3 regions of the Alteromonas sp. ABH4_453 genome follow, and region 1 is predicted to be linked to each of the others. Evidence: predicted binding sites of a transcription regulator. Region 1 holds the regulator's gene; each other region holds the start of a gene.
The links. Region 1 encodes LexA, which represses DNA repair genes until DNA is damaged. Its sites were predicted from a motif close to TACTGTATNNNNATACAGTA; they were not measured.
Positions count from the first base shown of each region.

Region 2: the regulator LexA is predicted to act here: its motif matches at 3,334-3,353, upstream of ACXAGV_RS14460 (recombinase RecA).
Region 3: the regulator LexA is predicted to act here: its motif matches at 3,501-3,520, upstream of ACXAGV_RS04445 (exonuclease domain-containing protein).

Region 1 covers NZ_JBSWXP010000002.1:114,744-125,249, forward strand. Annotated here, with positions in the region: gene ACXAGV_RS03925 (hypothetical protein) at 1-3,263, shown strand, start outside; gene lexA (transcriptional repressor LexA) at 3,376-4,002, shown strand; gene coxB (cytochrome c oxidase subunit II) at 4,583-5,746, shown strand; gene ctaD (cytochrome c oxidase subunit I) at 5,756-7,399, shown strand; gene ACXAGV_RS03945 (cytochrome c oxidase assembly protein) at 7,547-8,134, shown strand; gene ACXAGV_RS03950 (cytochrome c oxidase subunit 3) at 8,158-9,051, shown strand; gene ACXAGV_RS03955 (DUF2909 domain-containing protein) at 9,067-9,276, opposite strand; gene ACXAGV_RS03960 (SURF1 family protein) at 9,322-10,026, shown strand; gene ACXAGV_RS03965 (hypothetical protein) at 10,019-10,506, shown strand, end outside.
Region 2 covers NZ_JBSWXP010000007.1:421-10,926, reverse strand. Annotated here, with positions in the region: gene ACXAGV_RS14480 (M28 family metallopeptidase) at 1-290, opposite strand, end outside; gene ACXAGV_RS14475 (DUF1820 family protein) at 478-813, shown strand; gene ACXAGV_RS14470 (DUF885 domain-containing protein) at 852-2,603, shown strand; gene ACXAGV_RS14465 (hypothetical protein) at 2,606-3,118, shown strand; gene ACXAGV_RS14460 (recombinase RecA) at 3,367-4,116, shown strand; gene ACXAGV_RS14455 (Y-family DNA polymerase) at 4,116-5,627, shown strand; gene ACXAGV_RS14450 (error-prone DNA polymerase) at 5,669-8,758, shown strand; gene ACXAGV_RS14445 (hypothetical protein) at 8,896-9,687, shown strand; gene ACXAGV_RS14440 (acyloxyacyl hydrolase) at 9,965-10,495, shown strand.
Region 3 covers NZ_JBSWXP010000002.1:223,021-233,526, reverse strand. Annotated here, with positions in the region: gene ACXAGV_RS04460 (hypothetical protein) at 1-180, shown strand, start outside; gene ACXAGV_RS04455 (hypothetical protein) at 473-913, shown strand; gene ACXAGV_RS04450 (TIGR03643 family protein) at 965-1,228, opposite strand; gene ACXAGV_RS04445 (exonuclease domain-containing protein) at 1,328-3,472, opposite strand; gene ACXAGV_RS04440 (hypothetical protein) at 3,591-3,878, opposite strand; gene ACXAGV_RS04435 (zinc ribbon domain-containing protein) at 4,077-4,268, shown strand; gene ACXAGV_RS04430 (flavin reductase family protein) at 4,261-4,890, shown strand; gene ACXAGV_RS04425 (high-potential iron-sulfur protein) at 5,113-5,406, shown strand; gene ACXAGV_RS04420 (amidase) at 5,526-7,148, opposite strand; gene ACXAGV_RS04415 (substrate-binding periplasmic protein) at 7,316-8,080, opposite strand; gene prmA (50S ribosomal protein L11 methyltransferase) at 8,289-9,167, shown strand; gene dusB (tRNA dihydrouridine synthase DusB) at 9,537-10,506, shown strand, end outside.

The DNA of each region.
Region 1 (10,506 bases):
ATCTTGACATATTTGAAGTTTCTGAACTTGTCGATGCTAACGGCAACATTGATGGCGTTACACAATGTTCAGATAGCGGCTCAATTAAGTACTCTGGAAAACTTGATTTAGACACAGGTCTTGGAACCATAATCGTCGATTATGATCAATGTCTACACTATTATCTGAACGCGTATCACGATGGTCAATTTTCAGTTGCTATTACGAAATCAGATGACGACAATTTTGAGGCAACATCCTATTTTACGAGCCTTTCGATAGGGAGAGGTAGTCAACGTGCAACGCTAAAAGGGTTAATGAAAGCTGAAATAAGTTACGACCCACGCACGGGGTACTACAACGAAGAACTCATTCAGTACATGACCGCTACCTTTAACGGTGAAGCCTATAAAATAAATGGAACTGCTTTTGATGGCTTTAATGGGGTGGGGTACTCCTCTGAGTTCGAGGGGACGTTGCATATTGGCTCAAAAGGTAAGCTTGATTTTTCTTACTTCTCAGAGGAAGGAGGGCTACCTTATGCTTACCAAGGTTCTCTTGTAGTTAAAGGCAATAGAACCGCTGGCATTGATATTATGCAAGGTGCGGTTCGCTATGGTGAAGATACGAACGGGGATGACACCTATGATGTTGGCGTGTTTTTCAGCAGTATCGAGACATTTGCAAGTAGTAATACCGCGAATATCGTTCTATCCGATATAGAAACTATTTCAGCGCCTCCCGTTGCTGGTGAACCCTATTATTATGCTTATGACCCTGTTTACACGTCTGACGATATAACCGTTGATGAGGGGTATTATTACGACTCTGATACGCCTGAATCTGACTTGTCAGTATCCTACCGCTGGTACATTAATAACGTTGTTCTAGAGGGGGTTAGCGGTAGCACTCTGCCTGCATATAACGCGGTATTCGGCGATGAACTGAAAGTAACTATGGTAGTGTCTGACGGTGTTAACATCGTTGAATCACAACCCGTGTTTATCACTATCAGTGACTCTCCAATGACACTTGTCGTCTCCAATATGCCTGAATCGGTAACTGCCGGTGGTTACGTCGAGTTCACGGTAAGTATGACCGACCCCGATCAAATTAATAGTGATGTTGCAGGCCAGCTTGTCGCTGCACCTACAGGAGTTACCTTAAACGACGACGGCTTACTAACGTGGCAGGTGCCCGACAGTCAACTGTTTAATGCGCAAACCTATATTTTTAGCTTTGCGAGTCTGGATGGCGAAGAGAGCTTACAAACCGTAGAAATAACTGCTTATGCAGATAAAGCGCCGGCGTTTGCCCGCACAACTTCAATAACACCGATTTATAATAGAGGTTTTGCGATTGCCTCAATCAAGGGTGTGAATGAACTCATATCGGTCAATCACCGAAACGTGGGCGCCTTCTCGTTAAACGGAAATAAACTAGAAAATACCTATGTGTACCCTTACAAATTACCTACAAGAGGAGAAATTAAAGGCGTTTATACCCAAGATGCTGACGGTGATAGCAATGATGAAATTTATATCCTTACTGAACAAGGGTTGTCAGTTATTAAAGATCGGAACGACAACGCGGAGACTGTATTTGTAGCAGAGGATAAAATAACGTCAGGATGGCTTTACGATATTAATAGCGACGGTATAGAAGAAATTGCATACCTTCACGGCGATTATTATTACGGTGCGACGTCTATCTCCATTCATAATGTGACAACTGGTGAAAAGTTGCAGCAGTTCGATGTCGATGGTGTATCAACCATTTCTTTTGGTAATGTAGACGACGACGCGTCTATCGAGTTGGTGACTAACAATGGCTACGTATTCGATATTAATAGCGGCGCCAATCAATGGCTTTATGGCAATGGGTTTAGCGACGCTTACGTCGCTGTCGGAGACATGAACAACGACGGTGTCGATGAAATCATTGGTGCCGACCGTTGGGAGAATATTTCAGTCTACTCTGCGGTGTCGAAAAGTAATTTGGCGACAGCTGAGCATAACGATATCTGCGATTTGAGCTATAGCAAAGATGACCAGACCAATGAAGGAATGCTTGTAATTTCTGAGTGCCAGTGGGGAGAGGTGAAAGCTTTCGCGCTTGAAGGTGGTCAAATTTCGGAACAGTGGAGTGTTATTCACAATACGTATAGCGGTATGTCGCTTTTAATCGGCGACCTGAATAACGATAGCCGAAACGAAATAATCTGGACTGGCGACAGCGAAATTCAGGTTGCACAGCAAGATGCTGAGGGCGACTACGTATTATCAGATATACGAGCGGAAGCACACTCTTCTAATTACTTTGCTGCCGGCTGGGCCCCTTTTGGTGATAATGATGAAAGAGCTGTCTTTGTTAGTGAGACAACTAACTACTACACATCAATTCAGGTGCTGTCAGTTAACACGGAGAATGAGATTACCCTTAGCGACGAACTTGGCGACGATGTTTTTGACTATAGCAGACCCGTTGTTACTGACTATAACAATGATGGCGTGGGTGAATTATTCACAGGAGCTTTGAATAGCAATACATCATTCAACGTAGTTAAGTTGTCAGATAACTCAATTCAGTGGTCGCTGAGCCAAAATCAAAACAGCCAAGTCTCACTCATCGAAGCTGTAGACGTGAATGACGATAATTTTGTTGATGCGGTCATTGTTGAAAACAATCGACTCAAAGCATTCGATATTGAGAACCAAGTGCTCATTGACTCTGTCATCAATGAGTTTTCAATAGATGCTGTCGCTGAGCTCACCAATAATGGCGAACACTTTTTTGCTGTTAGTGGCTATGAATCATTAAAGCTCTATACAATGCAAGATGGCGAGTTTGTCGGACTGAATGAACTAGATGTTTCTTGTAGTCAATTGATAAGAATTAATGCTGATGGCGACGACGCCTCTGAGTTTGCATGCTTAGATAGAAACTACAATAGAATAAATATTTATGACGTAACAAATGACGCCTTAGTACTTAAAGACGCCATAACGCCTACATTCGATCTTCAAAATATAGCCGTCATTCCAACGACATCGTCTAATCAATCAATACTTGGCATTTACCAAGCTGAAGAATATGACTCATCGTATGGATATTATGACAACGTTGCTTACCGAGTCACTGAAATAGATAGCAATGGACATGTCATTTGGCTTAGCCCTTCCATTGGCATTAATCATGTCGATGGTATGCGTACCCGAAAGAACAATGCCGGCAAAGTAGAGCTTCAAATAGGTAATCCGAACATGGCCCTTCTTGTGAAATAAGGGTAATACACTTGTCGCTGTCTATTGCTTATAGCAAAAGACGCGGCAAGTGCTTGTTATTTAGTTTTAGGTGTATATACTTACAGGAACTGTATGAACAGACAGGTCTTTTATGCGCCCACTCACAGCTCGACAAACCGAAGTTTTAGAACTTATCAAAACCACCATGCAAGAAACGGGGATGCCGCCTACGCGTGCGGAAATCGCTCGTCAACTTGGTTTTCGTTCTGCCAACGCAGCAGAAGAACATTTGAAAGCCTTGGCGCGTAAAGGCGTGATAGAAATTCTGCCGGGTACCTCTCGGGGTATTAAACTCAATATTCCTCTCGAAAATGACGTACCTGAAGAAGAAGGCCTACCTCTCATTGGTCGTGTGGCGGCGGGTGAGCCAATTTTGGCGCAAGAGCACGTAGAATCACACTACAAGGTAGACCCTGCACTGTTTCAACCTCAAGCAGACTTTTTACTGCGTGTTAACGGCATGAGTATGAAAGACATCGGTATTCTAGATGGCGATCTTCTTGCTGTGCATCGCACCACCGATGTTCACAATGGCCAGGTCGTTGTGGCACGTGTAGACGAAGATGTTACGGTAAAGCGTTTAGAGAAACGTGGTCGTGAAGTATTACTTCATGCCGAAAACGAAGAATTCGCACCTATTCGAGTAGACCTAGCCAACGAACCTTTTGCTATTGAGGGGATTGCAGTAGGCGTTATAAGAAACGCGGACTGGATGTAAGGTTTTAACACCTTCAACGAAAAGCGGCGCACTAGCCGCTTTTTTTATGCCTTTTATTGCTTTATTTCTACCAGTTTTCTGGAGTTAGGGTGACTAAGCCCGCCTTTAAAAAACGAACCCAACCATGACTATCAGAAAGTGTATTACGCGTATTTTGCCTGTGAATGAACTACTGAATATGCATTCATTATTCTAAAGTTTGTTTGAAAATAAATATTAACAACCTATTAGTTGTTGATTTTATGATCAAATGATTGCTCGTAGAACCTTTGTGTTGTTCAAAATGTACGTTTGATTTTATTCTCGCTTAATACATGCTCATTTCTTTTTCCATCCAATATGTAACGTAAGGCTGCCACGGGAATGGTTAAAAATTGAACGCTTCGTTAAATTTTTAACAGAAAAGACTAGACGGCACGACATTATTGCGCAATTCTTAGACAGAGGTTAACAAAATAATAACAATGGCTCTGAATTTGTTTTACAAGTTGAGGTGATGGGTCAATCGTTCGCAAACCATTTGGTAGGGCATCGCGCAAAATAATCAGCGTTCTTGGTCTTGCTATTACGGAGGTGCTGAGTGAAACAACTAACGACCGTTTTCGCAAAATGGTGTTCAACAATACCGTTTTTGCTTTTTTCTCCTTTGCTTCTTGCCCAAGAAGTCAGTGAAGAGGCTTCTTCACTTAATTTAAGACGCGGTGCCACCGACATCAGTGGCCAGGTTTACGACCTCCACATGCTGATGTTTTTTATATGCGTTGGCATTGCTGTTGTAGTGTTTGGGGTTATGTTTGCCTCGATGTATCTGCACAGAAAGTCGCGTGGCGCGAAGCCAGCAAATTTTCATGAGAACGTGAAAGTTGAAATTGCTTGGACCGTTATCCCCTTTCTTATTCTTATTTTTATGGCTGTGCCTGCAGCGAATACATTGATTGCGATGGAAGACACATCTGAGCCAGACATGACTGTGCTAGTAACAGGCTCACAGTGGAAGTGGCACTACAAGTATATGGACAGCGACGTAGAGTTTTATTCTCTGCTTGCTACTCAACGCGAGCAAATAGAGAACAAGTTTCAAAAAACAGATAACTACCTGTTGGAAGTTGACCGCCCATTGGTTATCCCTACTGGAAAAAAAGTACGCTTTCTTATTACTTCAGATGACGTTATTCACTCTTGGTGGGTTCCTGACTTTGCTGTGAAAAAAGATGCCAACCCCGGCTTTATTAACGAGTCTTGGGCCAAGGTGAATGAGCCAGGTATTTATCGCGGACAGTGCGCAGAGCTTTGTGGAAAAGACCACGGCTATATGCCGGTTGTGGTGATTGCTAAAGAGCCTGCTGAATTTGATAAATGGATGGGCGAACAAGAAGAAATTGTTCGCAAAGCGAAAGAAGAAGAGCAACGCCTACTTTCTATGAATATGTCGATGGATGAGTTAATGAAAGTTGGCGAGCGTGTTTACAACACTACCTGCGCAGCTTGCCATATGCCAAATGGTGAAGGTTTACCTGGCGTGTTCCCGGCATTAAAAGGCAGCAAAATGGCGTTAGAAGATCAGCAAGGTCACATTGATATTGTACTTCATGGTAAGTCGGGTACGGCTATGCAGGCGTTTAGCAAAATGCTAAGCCTTAAAGAAATTGCAGCGGTAGTGACTTACGAGCGCAATGCGTGGGGCAATAATACTGGCGACATAGTTCAGGCCAAAGACGTCAACGCTGTGGCAAACGGTAATTAGGAGCAGACAATGAGCAAAGCAACTGAAGTTATTTCGCCAGATACCTCTGCGCCTCACAGTGATCAAGTAATTGACGGTCACCTACATGATGACCATGAACATCACGATCATATTCCTAAAGGGATAACGCGTTGGTTGTTTACTACTAACCACAAAGACATAGGCACACTTTACCTGTGGTTTGCCTTTATTATGTTTTTAGTTGGTGGTGCGATGGCCATGGTGATCCGCGCTGAATTGTTCCAACCTGGCCTGCAAATAGTTGAGCCTAACTTTTTTAACCAAATGACTACGGTACACGGGCTTATCATGGTATTTGGTGCAGTAATGCCAGCCTTTACTGGGCTCGCAAACTGGCTTATTCCCATGATGATCGGCGCCCCTGACATGGCGTTACCGCGTATGAATAACTGGAGCTTCTGGATCTTACCAGGTGCCTTTCTCATTCTACTGAGCTCGCTCTTTATGGAAGGCGGCGGCCCTGCTTTTGGATGGACTTTCTACGCGCCCCTTTCAACGACTTACAGTGGCGATTCGACAGCGTTGTTTGTGTTCTCTGTTCACATCATGGGTATTTCATCCATTATGGGTGCGATTAACGTGATTGTGACCATCTTTAATATGCGTGCGCCAGGCATGACCTGGATGAAAATGCCGCTGTTTGTATGGACGTGGCTTATCACGGCATTCTTGCTGATTGCGGTAATGCCAGTGCTCGCCGGTGCGGTTACCATGGTGTTAACTGATAAGTTCTTTGGCACGAGCTTTTTTGATGCTGCTGGTGGCGGCGACCCGGTTATGTTCCAGCATATTTTCTGGTTCTTCGGGCACCCTGAAGTGTACATTATGATCTTGCCCGCTTTCGGCATTATCTCGCAAATTGTTCCTACCTTCTCTCGAAAGCAGCTGTTTGGATACGCGTCTATGGTGTACGCCACGGCGTCGATTGCGCTGCTCTCTTTTGTTGTATGGGCTCACCATATGTTCACCACGGGCATGCCGGTGTACATGGAAATGTTTTTCATGTTTGCCACCATGCTTATCTCGGTGCCTACTGGCGTGAAAGTGTTTAACTGGGTAGCGACCATGTGGCGCGGCTCACTGAGCTTTGAAATGCCAATGATGTTCGCTATTGCCTTTATTGTGCTGTTCACCATTGGTGGGCTGTCAGGGTTGATGTTGGCGATCACCCCCGTGGACTTCCAGTATCACGACACTTACTTTGTTGTTGCCCATTTCCACTATGTATTGGTAACTGGCGCGGTCTTTTCCATCATGGCTGCGGTGTATTACTGGTTGCCTAAATGGACGGGAAAAATGTATGACACAACCTTAGCTAAATGGCATTTCTGGTGCTCATTGGTATCGGTCAATGTGTTGTTCTTCCCTATGCACTTTGTGGGTTTGGCTGGTATGCCACGCCGTATTCCTGACTATGCATTGCAGTTCGCTGATTTTAATAAATGGATAAGCTTGGGTGGTTTTGCATTCGGTTTATCTCAGCTTATCTTTCTTGCCCTGCTTATCAAGGCATGCAAAAAGCAAGGTGAGCCGGTATCAGCGCAAGTTTGGGACGGCGCAGAAGGATTGGAATGGGAAATTCCATCACCCGCTCCTTATCACACGTTTGAAACGCCACCTGTCGTTAAGTAACGGTAGGTGGCGTTGTGAATAGGTCATTCCTTTCAACCGGCAAAAGCCGATGGGAATGACATTCACACATTGCAGGTGGTGAGGGAGATAAACGACTAAACAAGCGTTTACCAACCTTCATCTATGGACTTACCCGGAGGTCACGTGATGTCACAGCAAAGCGCAAACAACAAGATGGTTATTAAACTTGTTGCTATTGTCATTGGCATGTTTGGCTTCGGCTTTGCCCTTGTTCCCTTGTACGACGTATTTTGCGACGTTACGGGAATTAACGGAAAAACCGAAGGCACGGCCGCGGTTTATCAATCGGTTGAGATTGATGAGTCGCGAGAAGTGACCGTCGAGTTTATCACTCGCACCAATACCGGAATGCCCTGGGAGTTTCGTGCTGAAACCAAGCGCGTGAAAGTGCACCCTGGCGAACTTAATACGGTGTCGTTTTATGTCAGAAACCCTGCATCAAGCAATATCGTAGCTCAGGCCATTCCCTCTGTATCCCCCGGAACGGCAGCACTCTACCTGAACAAGACTGAATGCTTCTGCTTCAATCAGCAGCCATTAGATGCGGGTAGTGAAGCCTATATGCCCATGCAGTTTTATGTAGACCCTCAGCTACCTGAAGAAATTACGTTTTTTACCTTGCAGTACACACTCTATGACGTCACAGCGCGAGCCAGTGACCTAACGACAACACCGAATCCCTTTATGGCTTCAACACCATCAAATGGCGAATAGGCCGAAGGGGTAAGGAGAAGAAAATGCAACCCGAAGTACAGAATCACGAATACCAAAAATATTATGTACCCGCACAAAGCCCATGGCCCATCGTAGGGGCCGTTGCTCTATTTCTTATCGCCGTAGGTGCGGGCAATTATGTGGTGCAAGCAACCAAAGGTGAAACAGGCTATGGCGGTCATATCCTTTTAGCGGGGATAGCAGTATTGCTGGTTATGCTTGTAGGTTGGTTTAAAAATCAAATAGACGAATCTATGGCAGGGCTTTACAGCGATCAGCTGGGGCGTTCATATCGACAAGGTATGAGCTGGTTTATCTTTTCAGAGGTGATGTTTTTCGCTGCGTTTTTCGGCGCCCTTTACTACGCGAGATTTATTTCCGTTCCGTGGCTGGGTGGCGCTTCGAATAACGCTATGACCAATGAAGTCTTATGGCCGACCTTTGAGGCCATGTGGCCGCTGGTGTCAACGCCAGGCGGCACTACCACACAGGAAATGAGTGCAGCGGGTTTGCCCACAATTAACACGGTTATCTTGCTTATCTCATCTATTACACTGCACTTCGCTCATGTGGGACTAGAGCAAAACAAACGCAAACAGCTAACCCTAATGCTGGGTATCACTATCTTACTTGGATGTGGGTTCTTGTTCCTACAGGTAGAAGAGTACATACATGCGTATCGCGACTTGGGGCTTACGCTTCAGTCAGGCATTTACGGCAACACCTTCTTTATGCTCACAGGGTTTCACGGCATGCATGTGACCCTTGGCACCATCATTCTAATTGTACTGTTTTTTAGGGTCTTGAAAGGCCATTTCACGCCTGAAAACCACTTCGCGTTTCAGGCGGGGAGCTGGTACTGGCACTTTGTAGATGTAGTGTGGGTCATGCTCTACATCTTTGTTTACGTACTTTAAAAGGAATCCCCAAACTCAGTAAGGCCTTGGGTTTGGGGTAATTAAACCGGTACCAATAGCGATAAGAATAATAATAACAATGACGGCAGAAGTGAGCACGCGTCGACCAATGTACTTACTCATCGGGCCCTTAGACGTGTCATTTTTCATCATGATTCGCATCGCCATGAACAAATTCACAATCATGTACAGCACCAACGCAACAAGGACTATTTTTATCAACATATTCACCTCTGTTTTTATTCTAATTTTGCATGGTGCGAAATAATCATGTTTTCTCGCACTCGCCACGTTATTCCTTGGTTACTCACGGGTGTCAGTGTGGCGATTATGTGCGGTTTAGGGTACTGGCAACTTGATCGCATGGTCCAAAAGCAACAACGCTTAGCTAGCATAGCGCAAAAGCAAAGTAATGGAACCTTGAGTTTAGAAGAGGCGTTGTCTCATGATGATCCTCGGGATATTACCGTATCCTTCAGCGGCGCAATAGACGCTAACCATGTGTTGCTATTAGATAATCAGATTCACAATCAGCGGGTGGGTTTCGATGTCATCGTACCGGTAAATACCAATGTCGGGTGGCTCTTGGTTAACTTTGGCTGGGTGCCTGCGCCAGACTTAACGCGCACGCTACCGGATATAAGTTTTACAAGCCAAACGCGCGAATTAATCGGCGTGCTTAGCGTGCCGGGTAACAACCCCTTAGTGAAAGAAACCAACATGGCTTTGTCGCAAAGCCCTGCGCTGGTACAACATATAGAATTCCCTGCACTAAGCAATGCCTTAGAGCGCAAACTTTTACCCTTTATTCTTCACCTTACCACGCCTGACCCCGCGTTTATTCGCGAACATCAGGCCGTCGTAATGTCTCCTGAAAAGCACCTTGGCTATGCAGTTCAATGGTTTGGTTTAGCCATTGCCGCTGCAGCCATTGGCGGCTTTGCAATTAGTAAGAAAGGACGTAGTTATGAGTAATGCTGCTTCGAAAAAAACATTAATTATTATGGTAGTCGTGTTTGTTTTACCTGTTGTTCTGGCAAAGCTCGCACTTGATAACGATTGGTTTACTAAAGGCGCGACAAATAAAGGTCAGCTGCTCGCGCCGACCATCGACATGAGTGCGCTTTTAGAAAACGCGGAACCTAAATGGCGTTTATTGTATGTGATGCCAAGTGAATGTGACGCAGTGTGCGAAAACGCCCTTTTCAGTATTAACCAAGTGTGGCTTGCGCTAGGTAAAGAATCGGACCGTGCCCAAGCAGTAGTCGTCACGACAGCGTCAAGCGACCAAACTGCGATAGCCGCGCTAAAAGACTACCCTTTTGTCGAAACCTTACCCGTTACTACACCAACCGCGCTTGCCTCTAGCAGTGTTTATATTGTTGATACGCAAAATAACGCCATGCTCTTTTACGACATTAAAGACGATAGAAAAGACGCCGTGATGGAAAGCCG
Region 2 (10,506 bases), on a different contig from region 1:
TCTTGAACCAGATTGGCTTTACGAAACGATACGTTTTGTACGTAGCCGTCTGTACCTGCCGGCTTCAAACCATATTTGGCAAATTCGGTAGCAATATAAAGCGCCGCAATTTCATGACCGCGAGAGCCAGTATCACGACCTTCAAGTAAATCGTCTGCTAAGAAAAACAGATGTGATTTAATTCGCTGTGTATCAGGGTTAAAAGCATTGTCTGTCGATGCGTGGTTATGTGCAGTAGTAGCAAAGCTCATTGCTGTCATTGCACTACCTATCAGGAGTTTTTTTATCATTCTAATTTCACCATATAACTAAGTGTGCATCATGGTAACGCAGTTAATAGGGGGAATACCATTAAACTGCTTACGTTTACCATGTGTTTCCTACCGTTGCTCGCATTTTAGGAGCAAGGTAAAATTGTGGGCCAAACGCCGGAGCAATTTCCGGGAGTATCTATATTTTTAGTGAAGAGCAGCACCCATGTCGAAAGACGATATTCTTTACCGCGTTCAGTTCATCAGCAATGGAGAACGCTACGAGCTATATGTAAAAACCCTTATACAAGGTGCTTTATTTGGCTTTATCGAGATAGGCGACTTTGTATGGGATACCCATACGAGCGTTGTTGTCGATCCTAGCCATGAAAGGTTAAAAGCCGAATTTTCTGAAGTAACAAAAACGTATATTCCTATGCACAACGTTTTACGCATTGACGCCGTAAATAAAAAAGGAACAGCCAAAATTACTAAATTAGAAAATAAATCTGATAAAGTAACGGCTTTCCCTAGTCCAATATATACACCAACGAAAGAGTAACCGCCGGATCATTCCGGTAAAGGTTACCGGAGACCCTTATGTATCGCTATCTGTTAGCTGCATTACTATTTATTTGCAGCGTTAGTTCATCTGCAAAGGACCTTGACGATGAAAGCTTGTACCAACTACTTGATGACATTTGGCAGTATGAGCTTTCGGTTTCCCCGCTTCTAGCTTCTCGCGAAGGCGATACTTCACTCGCTCACGTATTACCAGATAATTCTCCCAAAGCTCTGAAAGCACAAAATGAACAATGGCGCGCGTTTCAAAAAGCCTTAAGCCAATATAAAAAAGAAAATATCTCTACTGACGCTTATATTGCCTTGCTGATGCAACAATATCGTTTAGCTAACTATGTGGACGAGTATATGTATCGCGCTCACCTAGTGCCTATCAATTCAGAGTATGGTTTTCATGGTGCCATGGCCTCGCTTCCTAACTTATCTACGTTTAAGCGCGTTGAAGATTATCAAGCCTACATAAGCCGCCTAAACGCGCTGAAACCTTATTTTGACCAACAAATTGCGTACATGAAACAAGCGCTAAAAGAAGGCTACACGCAACCTAAAGTCGTGCTGAAAGGGTTTGAGAACTCAGTGGCGTCTTACGTTGTTGAAAAGGCTGAAGACAGTGGTTTTTATTCTCCGTTTACCCGTTTTCCTGAGTACTTTACTGCCGAACAGAAATCACCATTAATGGAGCAAGGCAAAGCTGCCATAAACAGCAGTGTGTTGCCTGCGTATCAAATGTTCTACGACTTCATGGTAGAGGAATACATTCCTAATGCCCGTGAAGATATAGCCGCGAATAACTGGCCAGACGGCGTGGCGTATTACGCCAATAGAGCCAAGCATTACACCACTACGGATATGACCCCTCAGGAAATCCATGATTTAGGTTTGTCTGAAGTAAAACGCATTCGCGCGCAAATGCAGCAAATTGTGGATGAACTTGCTTTTGATGGCGACATTAACGACTTCATTGCGTTTTTACGCGAAGACCCGCAATTCTATGCCACCAGCGCTGAAGATTTACTAAAAGAAGCGTCGTTTATCGCAAAGAAAATGGACGCAAAGCTTCCTTCGCTCTTTGAGTATCTGCCAAGAACGCCCTACGGTGTAGCGCCTGTACCAGAGGCTATAGCGCCCAAATATACAACAGGCCGTTATATTCATCCTAGCCGCGATGACCAGCCAGGATATTACTGGGTAAACACTTATGCCCTTGATAAACGCCCTTTGTATGCATTGCCTGCACTAACCTTGCACGAAGCGGTGCCTGGCCACCACCTTCAAATATCGTTGGCAGCAGAGCTTGAAGACTTACCTATGGTACGTCGTAACACCTATATTTCAGCGTTTGGTGAAGGCTGGGGTCTGTACTCTGAGTTTTTAGGTATTGAAGCAGGTATTTATGAAACGCCGTACGACAACTTCGGTCGCTTAAGCTACGAAATGTGGCGTGCGTGTCGTTTGGTTGTTGATACCGGTATGCACACCATGGGCTGGAGCCGTCAACAAGCGGTTGATTATATGATGGAAAACACCGCGCTTTCAGAACACAACGTTAATACTGAAATAGATCGTTATATCTCTTGGCCTGCGCAAGCCTTGTCTTACAAGATTGGAGAAATCAAAATTAAAGGCCTTCGCAAGAAAGCAGAAAAAGCGCTAGGAGAGCGTTTTGACGTGCGCAAATTCCACCGTGCCGTGTTAGAAAACGGCTCAGTTCCACTGTTTATCTTGGAGCAAAACATCAACACGTTTATAGAAGAACAAAAGGCACAATAAACATGATCGTTGCATTTGGTGTTATTGGATTACTTATCCTGTTTTTAATTTACTTTGTGCTGCGAGCGCAGAACTTACAGAAAGAACTGGCGCTGTTGCGCCACTCAAACAAACAGACCAGCAATAAGGTTACGTATGCTTATCGCAATCTCGTTCTTGTTACAGATGCGTTGGAGAAAAATCTTACTGCACGTATTGAAAGTGCCTATAAAAGCCGCCTTATAGACCAAACTCAATACAATGCGCTGCACTCGCTTATGCGCAACTTTTCAAGCATTATTATGGCTTGTTGTGAAAAAGGTATGTCTCTTGAAGAGTCTTTAAATAAAGCGTTGCAGAATGAAGAAGTAACGCTTGAGGAAATTCGTGAAGTGGTAAAGGCTCTACCTAGTAACGTTCGCATGGTGTGGGCAAAAAATACCGCAGATGGATTTATTGCTTTTTGCCAAGCCGTTACAGCAACTGTAAGCGGTACTACAGCAAAGGCCTCAAAAGAACCATCACCTGAAGAGTAACGTTCTACTCTACTCTCCTTGTTAGCGCTGATACAGCGCTAACTGTATGACAGGGTCGCCTGCTTTGCTATGTAGTAAGATCAGCGACCCTAGTCCAAATCCCTACGCTTTTAAAAGTTTAATCTTTTTACCTTTTCAAACTAATCAGTAAGTTAGCCCTTAAACCAACAAGCAAAAAACCTTTTGTCTTGAAAAGGGTTATTGCTGCCCTATAATACTGTATAAAAATACAGTTTATTTTGGGTGCCATGAATAAATCGTTATCTGTGCTTAATAACCATCCGCATATTTGGCGGGCCAGAGATCAGAAGCAAAGTGAAGCTAAGTTTTCGCTAGGTTTTCCGTGTCTGGATAAAGCACTTAATGGTGGCGTTGCATCTACAGGCCTTGTTCGTATCTCTTCGTTAACCGGCGTGGGTGAACTTTCACTCTTTAAACGGGTTATATGCCAACACCGTACACACAAACTGGTAGTATTTATTAACCCTCCCGGGCTACTACAGTCATCGTGGTTAGAAAACCTAGGGCTTAAAGCGCAACAAGTGCTGGTGGTAAAACCAAGCACTGAACAAGAGTCGTTGTGGGCAGCAGAGCAATGTTTAAAAAGTACGGCTTGCCATTGCGTAGTGCTGTGGAGCAATGCTGTAAATCAAAAAGAAGCACGACGCCTACAGGTAGCGGCAACGCATAATGACGCGCTGTGCTTGCTGTATACTCCACCGCAACAGCAGGCATCACAGTTAGGTTCTCCGAAGGCCAACTTAAGTGATTCACAAGCCACTCCTTCGAATCAAAACGACAGCTCATTGCCCATCACTTTAGATATTGCGCTACTTGGCAAACCCCACGCCTTGTCGGTGAATATACGCAAACAGCGTCATGGGTGGCCCAAAGATAACATTGTTATTTCTCATCATTGGACCCCTGACAATCACGCCATTAAATGGGCCATGGCACATAACACGCTTTCCAATCAGGCATTACACTCTGTGAGCTAATGATGCTGTGGGCTTATATTTACTGTTACCAACTTACCTTGGACAGCCACATTAAAGCTGCTAAAACTAATCATGCGCACCGGCAAGCGCTAAAAAGCGATCGTAGAAACGACCCTAGAAGCGAAGCTAACGGAAGTTCTTCCTCATTACCGTCGAATACACCTATTGCTGTGTATTGCAGTAAAACGAACAAAATTACCCAGTGTAATGATATTGCGAAAAAAGAAGGCATTGAAATTGGTCATGGACTTGCCCAAGCAGCGGCGCTATGCCCTTACGTGCATATTCTGCCATTCAGTGAAGAAGCCGAAAAGCATATGCTGACGCAGTTAGCACATCGGCTTTATCCACTGGCTTCTGACATCGTATTAGACAGCCACATTCATTCGAATGGCGTAAATGGTCTGGCAGTAAGGCTAGATAACCTAATCCATTACTATGGCGGTCATACGCCACTGTGGAAAACTTTAACTCAAGCTCTGGCAGAGGCAGATATTCGCTATCATTTTGCTAGCGCATGGACAATTGAGGCCGCAAAAGTATTAGCGCTTCATAAATTTAATACCTACCTACATACGCCCGATGATATAAAAAAAGCCCTAAGTGCATGCCCGCTTTCTATTACGGCTTTGTCACCCAAGGTCATTGACTCGTTGGCAAGAGTGGGCGTTTCCTGCGTACACCAACTACTGGCCATGCCGGTACAAGAGCTGGGGCGGCGCTTTGACAATAACACTATTATGTATCTTACTGCGTTAAGGGGAGAAACTTTTCCACGCGTTACGTTATTTAGGCCTTTAGAGCACTTTGATAACTTTACTTTACTGCCTTTTGATATTGAAAACACGCAGCACCTAACGCCTTTTGTCACGCAGCAGTTTGAGCATTTGTCACACTATTTACGGGCAAGAAACTTATATACATCCAGCATCAGTGTGCATATTCATTTTAGAGAAGCACCTGTAATGGATATTAATATTCACTCTGCACTGCCTCAGTCTTCGGTGAAGAGTTGGCTACCGTTATTTAGCCTTAAAACTGAGAATTTGGAGTTACCTGAGCCTGCCACAGCGATTGCGCTTACCTGTCAGCAGTTCGAAGAAATGGATACGCAGAATGACGACTTTTTTAGCGACAGGTTTAACGATATTGCACAGAAGCAATTAATTGGGCGCTTAAACGCGAAGCTAGGCGATAACAGTACGTTTCAACCGCGCGCTGCCGACAGCCACCAGTTTGAATATATGACGATGACTGAGTCGAGCGCCGGTAGCTGCATCGATAATTATGCTTATAGCAGTGACATTGCGCCCACCTTCACCTTTGATGTACCTAAACCGCTTATTCAGGCTACCCAAATTTGCTTTGGCCCCGTGCGATTACATAGCGAGTGGTGGCATGACAGCCCAGCAAAGCGTGATTATTTCATCGCACAAACTGAGCAATGCGTAAGGCTGTTAGTGTTCAAAGACGAAGAGAGCCGCTGGTGGGTACATGGCCTTTTTTGCTAGCCGTACGCGGTTAAAGAAAAAGTAGAGGTAAAAGCGATACCATGAAATACAGCGAACTCTTTTGCCAAAGCAATTATAGCTTTCTTTGCGGTGCCTCATCCCCCGCAGAGCTTGTTACCACCGCTTCTTTCCTTGGTTACGACGCACTTGCCATTACTGACGAGTGCTCAGTAGCGGGAGTGGTAAGGGCTTTTGATGAAATTAAACATCAAGGCCTACCTATTAAGCTTATTGTGGGGAGTTACTTCGTATTTGATGACACTTTATCTTTTGTGCTGTTGTGCCCGAACAAAGCGGCCTATAGCGAGCTATGCCGAATTATTACTAACGCGAGGCGTCGTTCTGAGAAAGGTGAATATCAACTGGCCGAGTGGGACTTGCGTACCATTCGTCATTGCAAATTCATTTGGCTACCAAACGGAAAAGAGGCCCACGACAAGCATTGGGCTGAGTGGCTACAAAAGCATTCCAGCATTGATGCCTATATTGGTGCTCAGCGCCTATTAGACGGGCAGGATCATCAGAGATTTGCGCACTACAACCATCTGCAGTCTACCTACCCTTTCCCTATTATTGCCTGTACAGGTGTGCTCATGCATCACGCTGACAGACTGCCGCTTCAACATGTATTACATGCTACTAACGTGCATACCAGCGTAGATAAAATAGGTCGGGAAGCATTGAGTAACGCAGAACGAAGCTTGCGCCCCATACAAAAAGTAAAGAAGCTTTACCCTGAGAAGTGGATAGCCAATACCAATGCCCTAGCCCAGGTATTCACGTTTTCTTTAGAAGAATTGCGCTATCACTACCCTTCTGAACTTGTGCCAGAAGGGTATACGCCTACATCGTATTTACGGGAGCGCGTAGAAGCCGGTATTAAAGTGCGCTTTCCAGAAGGTATAACCTCTGAGATCCGCCAGATCATAGAAAAAGAACTAACACTTATTACTGAACAAGAGTACGAGTATTTCTTTTTAACCATTTACGATATTGTTCAGTTTGCCAAGCGGCAGCGCATTTTATATCAAGGGCGCGGCTCTGCGGCCAACTCTGTGGTGTGCTATTGTCTGGAAATAACCGCAGTGGACCCTAGGCAAATAAGTGTGCTGTTCGAGCGCTTTATTTCCAAAGAGCGTAACGAACCGCCAGATATTGATGTGGATTTTGAGCATCAACGTCGTGAAGAGATCATCCAATACATTTATCAAAAGTACGGCCGAGAAAGAACCGCTATCGCGGCTACAGTTATTTGCTATCGCTTTAAATCGGCTTTTAAAGATGTGGGCAAGGCGCTGGGCTTCAGCGAGTCACAGCTTGATTTTGTGGTTAAACAAATCAATCGCCGAGACAGCGTTATTCCGTGGAAATCTCAGCTGGCTGGGCTTGGACTAAACCCTGAAGAGCCTAGAGTACAGCAGTTAATTACCCTCACCGAAGCTTTACTGGGTACGCCCCGACATTTATCGCAGCATGTAGGCGGTTTTGTTATTAGCGCAGGGCCGCTCTACGATCTCGTTCCTATTGAGAACGCCGCGATGGAAGACCGCACTATTATTCAATGGGATAAAGACGACATTGAAACCTTAGGTCTCTTGAAAGTAGATGTGCTAGCGCTAGGGATGCTAAGCGCTATTCGTCGTGCATTCTCTCTTATCAATAAACAATACTCTGTTGAAACCAGTATTCCATTTATCACTAAGCTCGGAGATGACAAACAGGTATTCGATATGATCTGTCGCGCCGATACCGTAGGCGTTTTTCAAATAGAATCTCGGGCTCAGATGTCTATGCTGCCAAGATTAAAACCACGTCGCTATTACGATTTGGTCGTACAAATAGCCATTGTGCGACCAGGCCCTATTCAGGGCGACATGGTTCACCCTTATTTGATACGTCGCCACGGCAACGAAACCATTAGCTACCCATCTAAAGATGTGGAGAAAGTTCTGTCTCGCACCATGGGCGTGCCTATTTTTCAAGAGCAAGTGATTCAGCTTGCCATGGTTGCAGCTGGATTCAGTGGCGGAGAAGCTGACCAGCTGCGGCGCGCCATGGCGAGCTGGAAAAAGGACGGCAGAATTTTTGAGTTCAGAGATAAGCTTATTAGGGGTATGACGAACAAAGGCTATGACAGTACGTTTGCCCACAACTTATTTGAGCAAATAAAAGGCTTTGCAGGGTATGGCTTTCCTGAATCGCACTCAGCATCTTTTGCGGTATTAGCTTATGTGTCTTGCTGGCTGAAGTTTTACTTTCCCGTTGAGTTTTACGTGGCGCTGTTAAATAGCTGGCCCATGGGGTTTTATTCTCCTTCTCAGTTAGTTCAAGATGCTAAGCGTCATCATATACGGGTAGAGGCGCCCTGCGTGAACCAGTCAAACGCAGAGCACACTTTGGTTGTAAAAGGCCAAGAAAAGTACATTCAGCTTGGTCTTAAGCTTATTAAGGGTTTAAGTGAAGCGTCGTCTCAGATTATTGTTCAAAACCGTTCAGATGAAGGCTACACCAACGTTGAACAGTTACAGCAGCTATCGATAAAAAGTAATGAACTAGAGGCACTGGCTAGCGCAGATGCCCTTCGCACTATTTCAGGGAACCGGTACGAAACTCGCTGGCGAATTATGGATACACAAACGCGTTTACCGTTATTTGATACCGATGATTTTTATGCAGATAAAAGTGCCGCAACCCTTGACGCTAAACCCTCTGAAGCAGAAAACTTACTTGAAGATTATGCCTCGACAGGCTTGTCTGTAAATAACCATCCTATTTCACTGCTTAAGCAACAACATGAGCTTAAAGATATAAGCTGGTCTGATTCGCTAAAAGACAAAAAGAATAAATCTATTGTTAAAGTACTTGGAGCTGTCACAGGACGACAGGCCCCAGGCACTGCCGCAGGCGTCACCTTTCTGACCTTAGAAGATGATATAGGCAATATGAACGTTGTGGTATGGCAAGCTACGGCGAGAGCTCAGCAACAAACGTTCTTAAAAGCTAAACTTCTTCAGGTTAACGGTATTATTGAACGCTCTAAAGAGGGAGTAATTCATATCATTGCAGGTAAGCTTATTGACCGTACGTCTTGGCTCGAAAAGCTGACATTGAACTCTAGAGATTTTCACTGAATTTTTTACAGCGGCAAAGTAATAGATTATGGTATACATAATGGCGATTTTTTGATTAATAACTTCCTCTTCGTGAAGTAACACTCGAATAACTCCGCTATACCTGTAGAGAATTGTTGTCATTTTCGGAGTACAAAATGATGCGATGGGTTGCGCTTTTTATTATTTGCTCATTTAGTTTTAATGCCTACGCAGATAAATACATAGTTGGCGCACAAAACTTAGCCTACTTCCCTCACTACGATTTTTCTTCGCCCGTAGATAAAGGGGTAGCTTGGTCAATTTTAGAGGCGTTTTCTGAAGTTTCTGGTCATGAGTTTGTCTATTTAAGTTTACCGATAAGGCGGCTTCAACTCGAGCTAGTTAAAGGCAATGTAGATTTTGTATACCCAGATAATCGAGGTTGGTACAACAGTATTACCACGTCGAACGATAAGTATTTTTCATACCCATTAACAAATGCGATTACAGGTACAATTGTAAAACGACAGAACGCTGGAAAGGGTATTGAAAAGATAAAGCATCTTGCTATGCCATTAGGTTTCACACCCGTAAACTGGCAAGATAGAATAGATAATCAGCGCACCAAAATAACGTGGGTTACAGATATTCAACAAGGCTTAGCCCTATTGTATCAAGAGCGCGTTGATGGGCTAGATTTAGAGTACTTTGTTAGTCAGCACTTTTCACAGCCGCCTTATAAAAAAGATGCCTTTACTTTAGATTTAACACTTCCTCATAACGAAATTCCTTTTTCTTTATCTACGCTTTACCATGAAGACATCATCAGTGAACTAAATGATTTCATAGCCTCAAACCCCGAGTTAATTAATAGTATAAAAGCAAAATACGGAATAATTTCTTTTGAAAAATTGTCTCAACAGCTTCTAAAAGAACAGGGGTTGCAAGCTGAAGAAGTTTGGAATTAAAGAACCCGTCGCATTGCAAGAACGACAGCACTTCTATTCACATGTGCATTTGAAAGGTCTGCTACTTGCGCTCTTCTTACAGTAGTTTCTTAAAACAAAGACTGTGATCGATTAATGAAGCAAAGCTCCTAGCCCTTGTAAAAACTGCAAGGAAGTCAGTAATATAGACTTTTGCAAACTAGCTACCCGACCTTAAATAAAGTTTATCTAATTGAAATAATTACCTTTTTTATTTGGAAAAATTTTTGCTTGTTGATTATCAGATCAAGGAGCATTTATGAAACAGTTATCACTACTTTTACTTACTTTTTACGTCATTTTTTCCGCTAGTAGCGTACAAGCAAAGCAAACCGTCAGCGTAGACTATATGCATGGGTTCGATGATATTGACGGTATGCGTCTCGCATACAGACCGCTTGAACAAACATTAGCTACAGATTGGTTTGGAGACATTAAGCTTTACTGGGAAGTGAGCGCTGTTGTTTGGGAATATGGCGAGAATGACACGCACAGTACAAGCTATGGAGTGTCTTTGACCCCTGTCTTTATGAAACAAATATCGACGCTTTATGACAAATACCCTGTGTATTTAGAAGCAGGTATTGGCGCAAGCTACATTGGCGATCAAAAAGTAGCGGGTAAAGATATTGGCTCTAACTACCAATTTGAAGACAGATTAGGTGTATTTGTAGAGATTGATAAAAAACAACACGTTGCTTTGCGTTATATGCACTTTTCAAATGGTGGCTTTAATAACGACAACCCAGGACTAGACTTCCTTAACTTATCATACGCCTACCATTTCTAAAGAAATGGGGT
Region 3 (10,506 bases), 110 kb from region 1:
AGTAACTTTGGTGAACGCGCTGAATTAATTGAAGATTTTTTGGGAACTGGGCACGGCGGTTCACTAGAGGTAAGCGGCGTGCTGTCTGAAAAGCATGATGTAGAATGGTTTGTCAGAGCTGACGTCGTAGATAGCGTCAGCAGATTACTGGCCGGCGTAAAGCTTTCCTTTAAAAGTTGAATGACTGACGCGCTTCAAATTCGCATTCTTTACCGAAACCGACAAAATGAGGGCACTTAAACTGCATAAAAAAGGCCCATCAAATGATGGGCCAAACAGCAAGAACGCGTACACACTTTAACAGTGCATAATTAGTTACGGCTTGTCGCCATTGTGAGTTCAGTTACCGCAAATTACGTATTTTTAATCTCTTGAACTTTAAACTTAAAGTTGAGTTTATTAAACTTTAGTCTAATACAGCGCGTAAACTCGTTTTGTTTGACTTTAATATTAGTAATTTGAAGGTGTTCTTGTGCCAAGCCGCTATGCTCAGTTCAAAGAAAAACTTCCCATTTCTCGACTCTCTGATGAAGCGCTTCTAGCGTTTCGTGTCCTCTTTGATGATCCTCTTGATATTGTAGACTTAGCACAGGATATATCTGACTTAACGCTTTATCCTGAACGCTTACAAGAGAGCTACAGAAACGAGTGGGAAGCCTATGTCCTCAAGGCGCTAGCCTTTGAGATTAGAAAACATGACAGTTTTTCGCCCGCCGAGTTTATTGAATTAATGATGAGTAAGGTAGAGGCAATACAGCAAAGCAATGACACCTATCAAAATCTATTACGTCAGGTTCACCACGCTAAGAGTATTCTGCAATCAGAAAACACAATAGTTTTTCCTACCCCCATGCGTCAGCAGTTAACCGCGTTCCTTTTGCCCATTAGTACTATTACTCCGCCTAAGAAGTGAAGTTAATTCAGCTTGTTAAACCAGTAACGTCAAACAGATATTTATTCAACGCTACTTGTTGGCACTTTTATATTTGTACTGCGAAGGGCAATAGCCTCTATCCACACCTTCTGGGCGTAAACTCGCATGTTTGGTTTTTCGACCTGACACCCGTTCTCGCCAATTTTTAAAGGTTTTTTGTTTAAGATTTTTACGCATGAGTTTTATTACGTCTTTCTCCGGAAGCCCGTATAAACGCTCAATCGCTTCAAACGGCGTGCGATCTTCCCACGCCATTTCAATAATTCGTGATTCTTGTTCTTCAGTTAATGTCATGTCTTACATCTCAATATGCACGTTATAACTCAACTCAATACTGAGTTTACGCGCATTTTGTTCAGTGTTCGCATGCTTAAAATTTCAATAACAACGTTATTAATTCGACGACAGGCCCGTTAATTCATCATCTTTCTCAAACGCCAGCTTTAACAGTTCGGCTGCAGCCTTGGCATCGCTGAGCGCTCGGTGATGCTGCTCCATTTCTATATGGAAGTGCTTAGTTAGGTTAGCCAATGAATAAGATGGCAGCCCTGGGTAGGTACGCCGCATTTCGCGAACGGTGCACATTTTAGGGCGTCTGAAGTTTTGCTCTAACCGCGCGAACTCTTGTTTAATGAACCCATAATCAAAGTTCACGTTATGGGCAACAAATACGGCATCTTCGGTAAATCGTTCCACCTGCTCTGCGACTTCGGCAAACAGCGGCGCATCTGCCACCATGTCGTCTGAAATTCCAGTAAGACGGGTTATATTACTAGGGATTCTGCGCTGCGGGTTCAATAAGGTTTGAAACCTGTCTACCTCTTCACCGCCGACTAATTTAACCATACCTATTTCGGTAATGCGGTTATAACTGTTGTTACCGCCAGTAGTCTCAATATCTACTACCACATAGGGCTGAGCAGGGTCCCGTATCCATCTCACTGTTGTCACCGCAACGTCAAATCCAGCTTGCTGCAAACGCTGAATAGAAACCAGCTGGTTTCGACGAAGCTGATCGCCCGGCGCTTTTATCTCTTCAAAGCGAAGCGCATCGTCAAACACCATAATATCTGGGAAGCCATCTCGAAGGCTCTCAAAGTCTTTGCACATCATGCGAAGTAAAGCATAAATAGAGTCTAGCGAACCATGCTCAATTAGCGCTTCTATAGGCGTAAGCAAATGGCTTGACCACATAAACAGGCTGTTCACTTTGCCATAGTGCATTGTGGCCATTTTATGAATGTGAAAGCGCAGTTTCTCTTTGCTGTCAAGGGCAAGCAGTAGTGCTTCAATACTGTGCTCAAACTTGGCGTAAAAGTTATTCTGCTTAAGCGATAGTGGCCTTCGGTCAAACTCTGTTACCAGCGTATCTTCTTCGTAAAGTTGCTTCCAAAAAGTAAGACCAAATAAACTGCGCCATAATCGATTTTCTGTACGCCATCCTTCTACTCCATGTCGAGCATAGTGCGCTAACACTCCACGCTCTACTTGCTGATTCTGGCTTACATCAATATCCAAAGTTCGGCTGGCATTGCGAAGCATATCGGTAACCGTGCTGGTGCGTTTTTTATGGTATTTACGGGCATAAAAATCTTCGGCGAAGGCTAACAGCGTATCCGATTGAGGGTTATCGATAATTTCTTCTAGTGCTTGTTTGACGTCATCTTCTTGTCCGTTTTTATAGCTCTCCCTTAGCCACTTTTCTTTTGCTTTATCGCTTTGAGCTAGTTTTAAAATGCCTAACCCTTTGGGTTTATCGAAAGCCAACACTTTGAGCCCTAGTGCGTAAAGCAGCTGGTCGCGGTAGAAACTGGCTGACACACCCTCTGTTATAGGAAAGTCACCTTCGGCTAAGGCAATTAACATATCATCGTTATAAAAGGCTAACTGACTGTAATGATTTGCGTAAAACCAAGCGGCTTCTGCGTCGCTTTTGGTATCGAAACGCGCTGTATCGGTTACCGAATCGGAGCGGGTTCTCATTACACCGAGATCGCGCATAGAAAACTGATTCAGACGGCTTTTGGTATTACCGAAATAGATAAACAGCAAATAGCGAAGCGCGTTATCAAATAAACACACTAGATAGTTGTTTAGCGAAAAGCTCTCGGGCCAGCCTCTAGCACCGATATGTTCATTAAGTAACGTCACAAGTTTCGGCTTAGTGAGAGATGCTAGCCCCTGCGTACTGCCGTATTCAGCAAGAAGTGTCAGCAACGCGTCTTTGGTTAGAACGCCGGCGATATCATTAAGCGATGCGTTCGAAAGGTCGCCAAACCACCCGCTATCAATGAGCCAATCTATTTGTGCTTGCGGTTCGTTGATTTCACTGTAGTTAAACTGGGTTCTGTCAATAACCGCATACTTTCGATTTGCAGCGCGCACTACAATACATTTTTTGTCATCGTCTAATACGTTAAAGCGCTCAACAAAATCAGCTGCTTCATCGCTTAAAAGCATGCTGTTAGCACCTTCAAAGAACTTAAGGAACTCGTGAAAATGTGTGAGGTAATAACGTGGCGGTAAATCTTTTCGCATGAGGAATCTTTGGCTATGAAAACACCAACAGTGTATATTTATACAGCCAAGTTAATCAAATTAAATCCATAGCGAATAAATTTAAAGTCTACTGGTCGTTATTAATCCAAGCCATTTATTAAACTCGAACTCGCTGTTTAGACACCCACTGAAAGAACGTCGAAAGCTGCTCGTCATCTAGTAATCGTTGTAAATTGAAGTAGTGCTTGGCCAATGTCATCTCATCATAAAAGCGGTGTATGCCGCTATGGCACTGCCTACAAATATAGATACCGTCCTGCAGTTCGGCTTTGCTAAAGTGCTTTTTGAAATAGGTGCGTCGGTGCATTTTTTTCGGGATAAGGTGATGATAAGTCAGGCGCGTTTCTCTATTACAACACGGGCAGTTTCCTACTTTATTTGCCACAACACCACCTCTATTCATTCACCTTTCTGCTGTTTATCAGAGCCAATCATCAAAACTCTCACTTAGTAATGGCCACAGCTATTGCGATTGCTTCAGCACCTTCTTATCGCAGACAACGGGAAGATTTCTGTTTAGGAAAATCCACTCCTCTTAGCATTACGTAATAAAGGCTATTCGTGATTAACAAGGCAATAAAATATGAGCTTAACCCGTTCCATGGGCTTCTCCTGCCCTTACTGTATGGCGCCTAACGACGTTGAGATAGATGAGGTTAACGATGTGGGTCAAGTCCAAGTACTCGACTGTCAGGTGTGCTGTCAACCCATAGAGTTGACCACTTATCAGCATGGTGACGACATTCAAATTGAGGCAGAACGAGAAAATGACTAAGCAGTTTACACGCAAAGATATAGATGAGCTTGCACAGCGATACCGAGCTAATCTAGTCAATAGCTTGTCTGGCTTTAAGTCGGCGACTTTAGTGGGTACCACAAACGGAAACATCAACAATTTAGCCATTGTAAGCTCTATCGTTCATGTGGGTGCTAACCCGCCACTTATAGGCATGATAATGCGCCCACACACGGTGGTACGAGATACCCTTAGCAATATTAAGCAACAAGGCTTTTACACGCTAAATCACGTGTCGACTGATTGGGTAGACAAAGCGCACCAAACATCTGCTCGCTATGCCCCAGATGAGAGCGAATTTGAAGCAGTGGGTTTAACGCCGCAGTTTAGCGAGTCATTTAGTGCTCCGTTTGTTAAAGAAAGCGAGATCAGGATGGGCTTAAAGGTGGCGCAACATTTAAAACTGCTTAACGAAACCGAAATGGTTATTGGAGAAATCCAAGAGCTTCATATGCCAGAGGGCATTATTGATGAAGACGGATACGCCGATATAGAAAAAGCAAACACTGCCTGCATTTCTGGGTTAGATAGCTATCATAGCACTACGCGTGTTGCACGGTTTGCCTACGCCAAACCCGGAGTCCCCCTAGCTAAAAAATGAACTTGTAGCAGATAGAAGGGTCTCATAATTACTATCGGGTATTATTACTCTGAAGTTTATTTAATCTAGATCAAGTGAAAATAAGACATTTCGTTCGATCTTTTTTCAAAAAGAGATAGTATTTAAACATTACACAAAACCTGCCTCTTTGGGCAGGTTTTTGCGTTTAAGGTGCTGAATAAAAAAGAATCATTATCGTTTCTATCTCTTAAGGAGAATGTTATGAAATCTGTAAATCGCCGTGACTTTTTAAAACTGTCGGGCTCTACAGTTATCGGTCTTACGTTAGGTGGTGTAGCGTTACGCGCACAAGCTCAAGAACAATTGAGCGCTGATGACCCAACTGCGAAAGCATTAAACTACACACCGTCTTCAACCGTTGAAGGTGCAAAATGTGCAAACTGCATGTACGTGCAGGGAGCCGATGGCGAACAATATCGCCCTTGTAACATTTTCCCTAACAAGCTGGTTAACGCCGATGGCTGGTGTAGCGCGTGGGTTAAAAAGCCAGGCTAAACCATCACTCGCAGCTACATAAATAGCATACATAAACAGAAAAGCCCCCGATAAGTATCGGGGGCTTTTTAGTTTCAATACTGCTTAACGGACTACACATTCAAACCACGTGCTTTTAACTAGCGGCTCTCATTTAGTCCATTCTGGATGCCCTTTAAGCTCGGGTCATCAAAACGTGTAGGTAAAAGACCTGGCTTAATGAAAAAGCCATGTTTAGCTTCAAAGACTTTACCTATCTTTAGCACATCTTCATCTTTCCACTTAGCACCGATAAAGCTAATGCCTACTGGAAGACCTTTCACTTCACCCGCTGGTACTGTGAGATGGGGATACCCCGCTACAGCGGCTAGATAGCCTATACCAATGAAACCCGCTGGCGAATGATCGCCATACACACCGTCAATTAAAAATGACGGGCTATTTGAAGGTGCAACTAATACATCGACATTGTGTTTTGCTAGCAATGCGTCAATACCATTTTTGCCCGCTGTATCTTGAATAAGACTTAGGGCGCTGTGATACGCTTCGCTATCAATAGGCGCCGCGTCTAGCGACTTTTCAAAAATATCTTGGTTGAATAATGCTAGCTCTCGCTCGGTTTGGCTGTTAAAAGCGATAAGCTCAGATAAATTTCTTACAGGGATGCCGGCCGGCGACCCCGACAAATATTCGTTGATGCTGTGGTGAAACTCACTCAGTAAAACATTATAAGAGTCGGCCCAAAAGGAGTCAGGCTGAGAAAAATCACTAATATCCACCAGTGTAGCCCCCGATGCTTTTAACTGTTCTAGCGCACTTTCATAGACTTTTAGTACGTGAGGGTTGTCACCTTGACGATACCTAACAACACCAATGCGCTTGCCTTTTAAATCTGTTGCCAGCATTTTAGATGAAGGCATAGCAGGGCGTTGAGACGCCGTGTTTTCAGTTGCACTATCGTTCACGTCTTCACCAGCCATAACTGACGTCATCAGCCATGCGTCTTGAACGTTAGAGGTCATGGGTCCAGCAGTATCTTGGCTAAATGAAATGGGTACAATATGGGTTCGTGACAGTAACCCAACGGTTGGCTTAAAGCCCACTACTCCATTAATAGATGCTGGGCAGATTATAGAGCCATTGGTTTCAGTACCTACGGCAAGAGAGGCTAATCGAAGTGACATTGCTGCGCCCGACCCAGATGACGACCCACATGCGCTTCTAGATAAAATGTGCGGGTTACGGGTTAGCCCCCCTACTGCACTCCAACCGCTTATCGATGATTCCGAACGAAAATTAGCCCATTCAGATAAGTTAGTCTTGCCTAAAATGATCGCACCTGCTGCTTTTAGCTTCGCCACAACAGGGGCGTCTCGCCCGGTATTGTTATTAATTAGCGCCATCGAACCTGCCGTTGTAGGCATTTCTGCGCTCTCAATATTGTCTTTTAAAAGTACAGGGATACCGGCTAACGGGCCTAATGCCGCTCCACTGGCTATTTGTTTATCGATTAATTTAGCTTCAGCTAATGCATTTGGGTTAAGCGCTAAAACGCTGTTGGGCTTTTTATCTAACTGCTCAATTCGCGCTAGATAACCACTGACCAACTCTGCCGATGTAGTATCGCCATTAGCGATAGCCTGCACCTGCAGGTATGCTGGCTGATCTAGCCACTTATTATTATCGCTATCTTCATAGTGCGATTGCGACACACAGGCGGTGCACAGCAAGGTTACAGCCAGTAAATACCACTGTTTCAACATAGAGCTTTCCTTAACGCATTGTTTTCATGGGAGCGTTCTTATGCCATGACCTTTGTACCATCGTGCCTTATCTACGGCTAGGTAAGAAATGACGGACATAAACGTATTACTAGTTTGATATACGTTGACTCAGAAATGGTTCACTGTCTACACGATAAAATACGCATTCACAGTTTGGCTGGCGTTTTTGGCAGTTTGTGAATCAGATTATCAAGCTGATATTCATCAAGCAGTAATTGATATCGACCATCTGCAATAAAGCGATGAAGGGCTGAATTAAACTCTGCTCTCAGCTTTGGGTTGGGTATAGCCGCGCAATATATTGAGATAGGAAACAACTCGTGGAATACGGTTTCCTCTTTATCATAATGTGCGCTGTTTTTAGACTTGAAGTAGTTAAAAATATTTCTATCTAAAACAATCGCGTCAACGTGGTCGAGCATGAGCATATCGACCTGACGGTCTTGCCTTGCCATTTCCATATACATTGACTCTGTCGCTAATGCTTGCTTGAACTTTTCACCTAATACCGATTGCGCAGTTTGAAACCCGATGACACGCTTGCCCTTCAGATCATCAATATCATTGATAACATAGTGACTCTGCGCTTTTGTCACAACAACATTTTGATAGATGATATATGGGTCGGAAAGGACAGTATCATCCACATTGTGCGCAGCGTTTTGTGTAAGTCCTATATCCACAGCGTTATCTTTCAAAAGTCGCGCTGTGCGCCCAAACGGAACATAAATGGGCGAAAGCGTATGCCCCATTTCCGCTAGAATGGCTCTTACCAGGTCAATTTCAAAGCCGCTGTGTTCTTGTGAAATAACATAAGGCGGCTTATTCCAGCCAACCACCACGTCTAACTCGCGGGCTTTGGTGGGCAAAGCAGTGGCAACAACACACAAAAAAAAGATAAAGAAACGCATAAGACTCCGGTTAGCTTTACAATCGAACCGCACTAATAAATAACTATAGGCGCATTTGGAATCCATACCAGTAAAAAAAAGGTTAAGGCTTTAAAACACCGCTGACTCTGACAAATAACACCTATCGTAACGCTTTTCGCTTGCTTTCATTTTGTTTATCGCAAAGCAAAGGTACAATGATTAGCAAAGGTCCCAACGAACGACAACTATGGCTTGGCTACAACTTCGAATTAATACTTCTTCTGAATACGCAGAATCAATAGGCGACATGCTAACGGCAAATGGCTCGCAGGCGGTTACCTATGTCGACGCGAAAGACACCCCAATGTATGAACCCAAGCCGGGTGAAGTGTTATTGTGGCCAGATACACAAGTAGTGGGTTTGTTTGAAGCAGATGCGGATATGAAAGGTATTCTGCAGCGCTTGGGTAAAGCCAAAGTCTTAGGCCCTGATTTTAAATACAAGCTTGAGCCACTTGAAGACAAAGACTGGGAGCGGGAGTGGATGGATAACTTCCACCCAATGCAGTTTGGCGAGCGCTTGTGGATTTGCCCAAGCTGGCGCGATGTTCCAGACCCTAATGCCGTTAATGTTATGTTGGATCCAGGCCTTGCTTTTGGCACAGGTACGCACCCTACTACTGCACTTTGCCTACGCTGGTTAGACGGTATCGATATGACAGATAAAACTGTGGTCGATTTTGGCTGTGGCTCGGGAATTTTAGCGCTGGCCGCGTTGAAATTGGGTGCTAAACGCGTAATTGGCATTGATATTGACCCGCAAGCACTTCAAGCGACAAAAGAAAACGCACGCCGCAATGGCGTTGAAGAGCGACTAGATGTGTATCTACCGGAAGACCAGCCTGAGCTTGAAGCCGATGTGGTTATGGCGAATATCTTGTCAGGTCCATTATTAGAACTCCAAGGCGTTATTACTAATTACTGCAAAAAGGACGGCTTGTTAGTGCTCTCAGGCATACTGGCAGAACAAGTTACTCGCATTGAAGACGCTTATTCAAACGACATTACGCTTGAACCCAGTGCCATTGACGGAGAGTGGGCGCGCGTGTCGGGCAAAAAACACTGAGCGCGATTAAAGAACTGGCTAGGCGGTTAATTTTACGTCTAGCTAAATCAGAGCCTTACGGCAAACCACCTCAATATTGCGACGAAAATTCATACAACAATAATCGTTAGTATCTAATTATTTGTTAATTTTTTTCACATTACAGCCCTTTCAAATCGGGGGCTGTAAGACTTTTGTACGATATTTAGTCTAAAAATCGGCGTTAGCTTACTAATGTGACAGATTTTTTTCACTGTCAAGACCACGAAGTGAAATTTTGTGTGATTTTTAGCCTTTTCAAGCCTTGCGAAAACACGTACACTTAGCGCCCCGTTTTAGCCGGGTGTATATTTTCTGTGCAGTTTTAGATGGCGAGCTATACATTTTATAATGCGAATTGGACCTTACGAGTTAGACAACAATTTGATGTTGGCCCCAATGGCTGGCGTAACAGATAGACCGTTTCGCCAACTTTGTAAGCGCTTAGGAGCAGGGCTTGTTGTTTCAGAAATGCTTTCGAGTAATCCGAAGGTTTGGAACACAGCTAAATCCCAAGCGCGTATGAATCATGAGGGTGAAGAAGGCATTCGCTCTGTACAGATAGCTGGGGCTGATCCTGAGCTTATGGCTCAAGCAGCACAATTCAATGTTGAGAATGGTGCGCAAATCATCGATATCAACATGGGTTGTCCTGCTAAAAAGGTCAATAAGAAGCTAGCAGGTTCTGCATTGCTTCAATACCCAGACACAGTGGAAGCGATTATTAAAGCAGTAGTTAATGCTGTTGATGTACCCGTAACACTGAAAATTCGTACCGGCTGGAACCCAGAAAATCGCAATGGGGTAGAGATTGCCCGCATTGCAGAGCAAAACGGCATACAGTCGCTTGCTGTTCACGGCAGAACGCGAGCTTGTATGTATAAAGGAGAAGCTGAATACAGCACCATACGCCAAATTAAGGCGGCAATTTCAATTCCTGTTATTGCAAATGGTGATATTACTTCTCCAGAGAAAGCACAAGAGGTGCTGAATTACACCGGTGCAGATGGCGTAATGATAGGTCGCGGCGCGCAAGGTAAACCTTGGATATTTAAGCAAATCCAACATTATCTTGAAACGGGCGAGAACCTACCAGCACCGCCGCTGTCAGAGTTATATGAACTCTTGCATGAGCACGTAGCTAATGTGCAGGACTTTTATGGCGACATTGCCGGTGTGAGAATTGCCCGTAAGCACGTGGGCTGGTATCTCGCGGAGCACGATACGGATCGTCAGTTTCGTAAAACGTTTAACGCTATCGATGACGCGAATGAGCAACTCGATGCACTAAATGCATATTTTCAAGCGCTGCAGACACGAG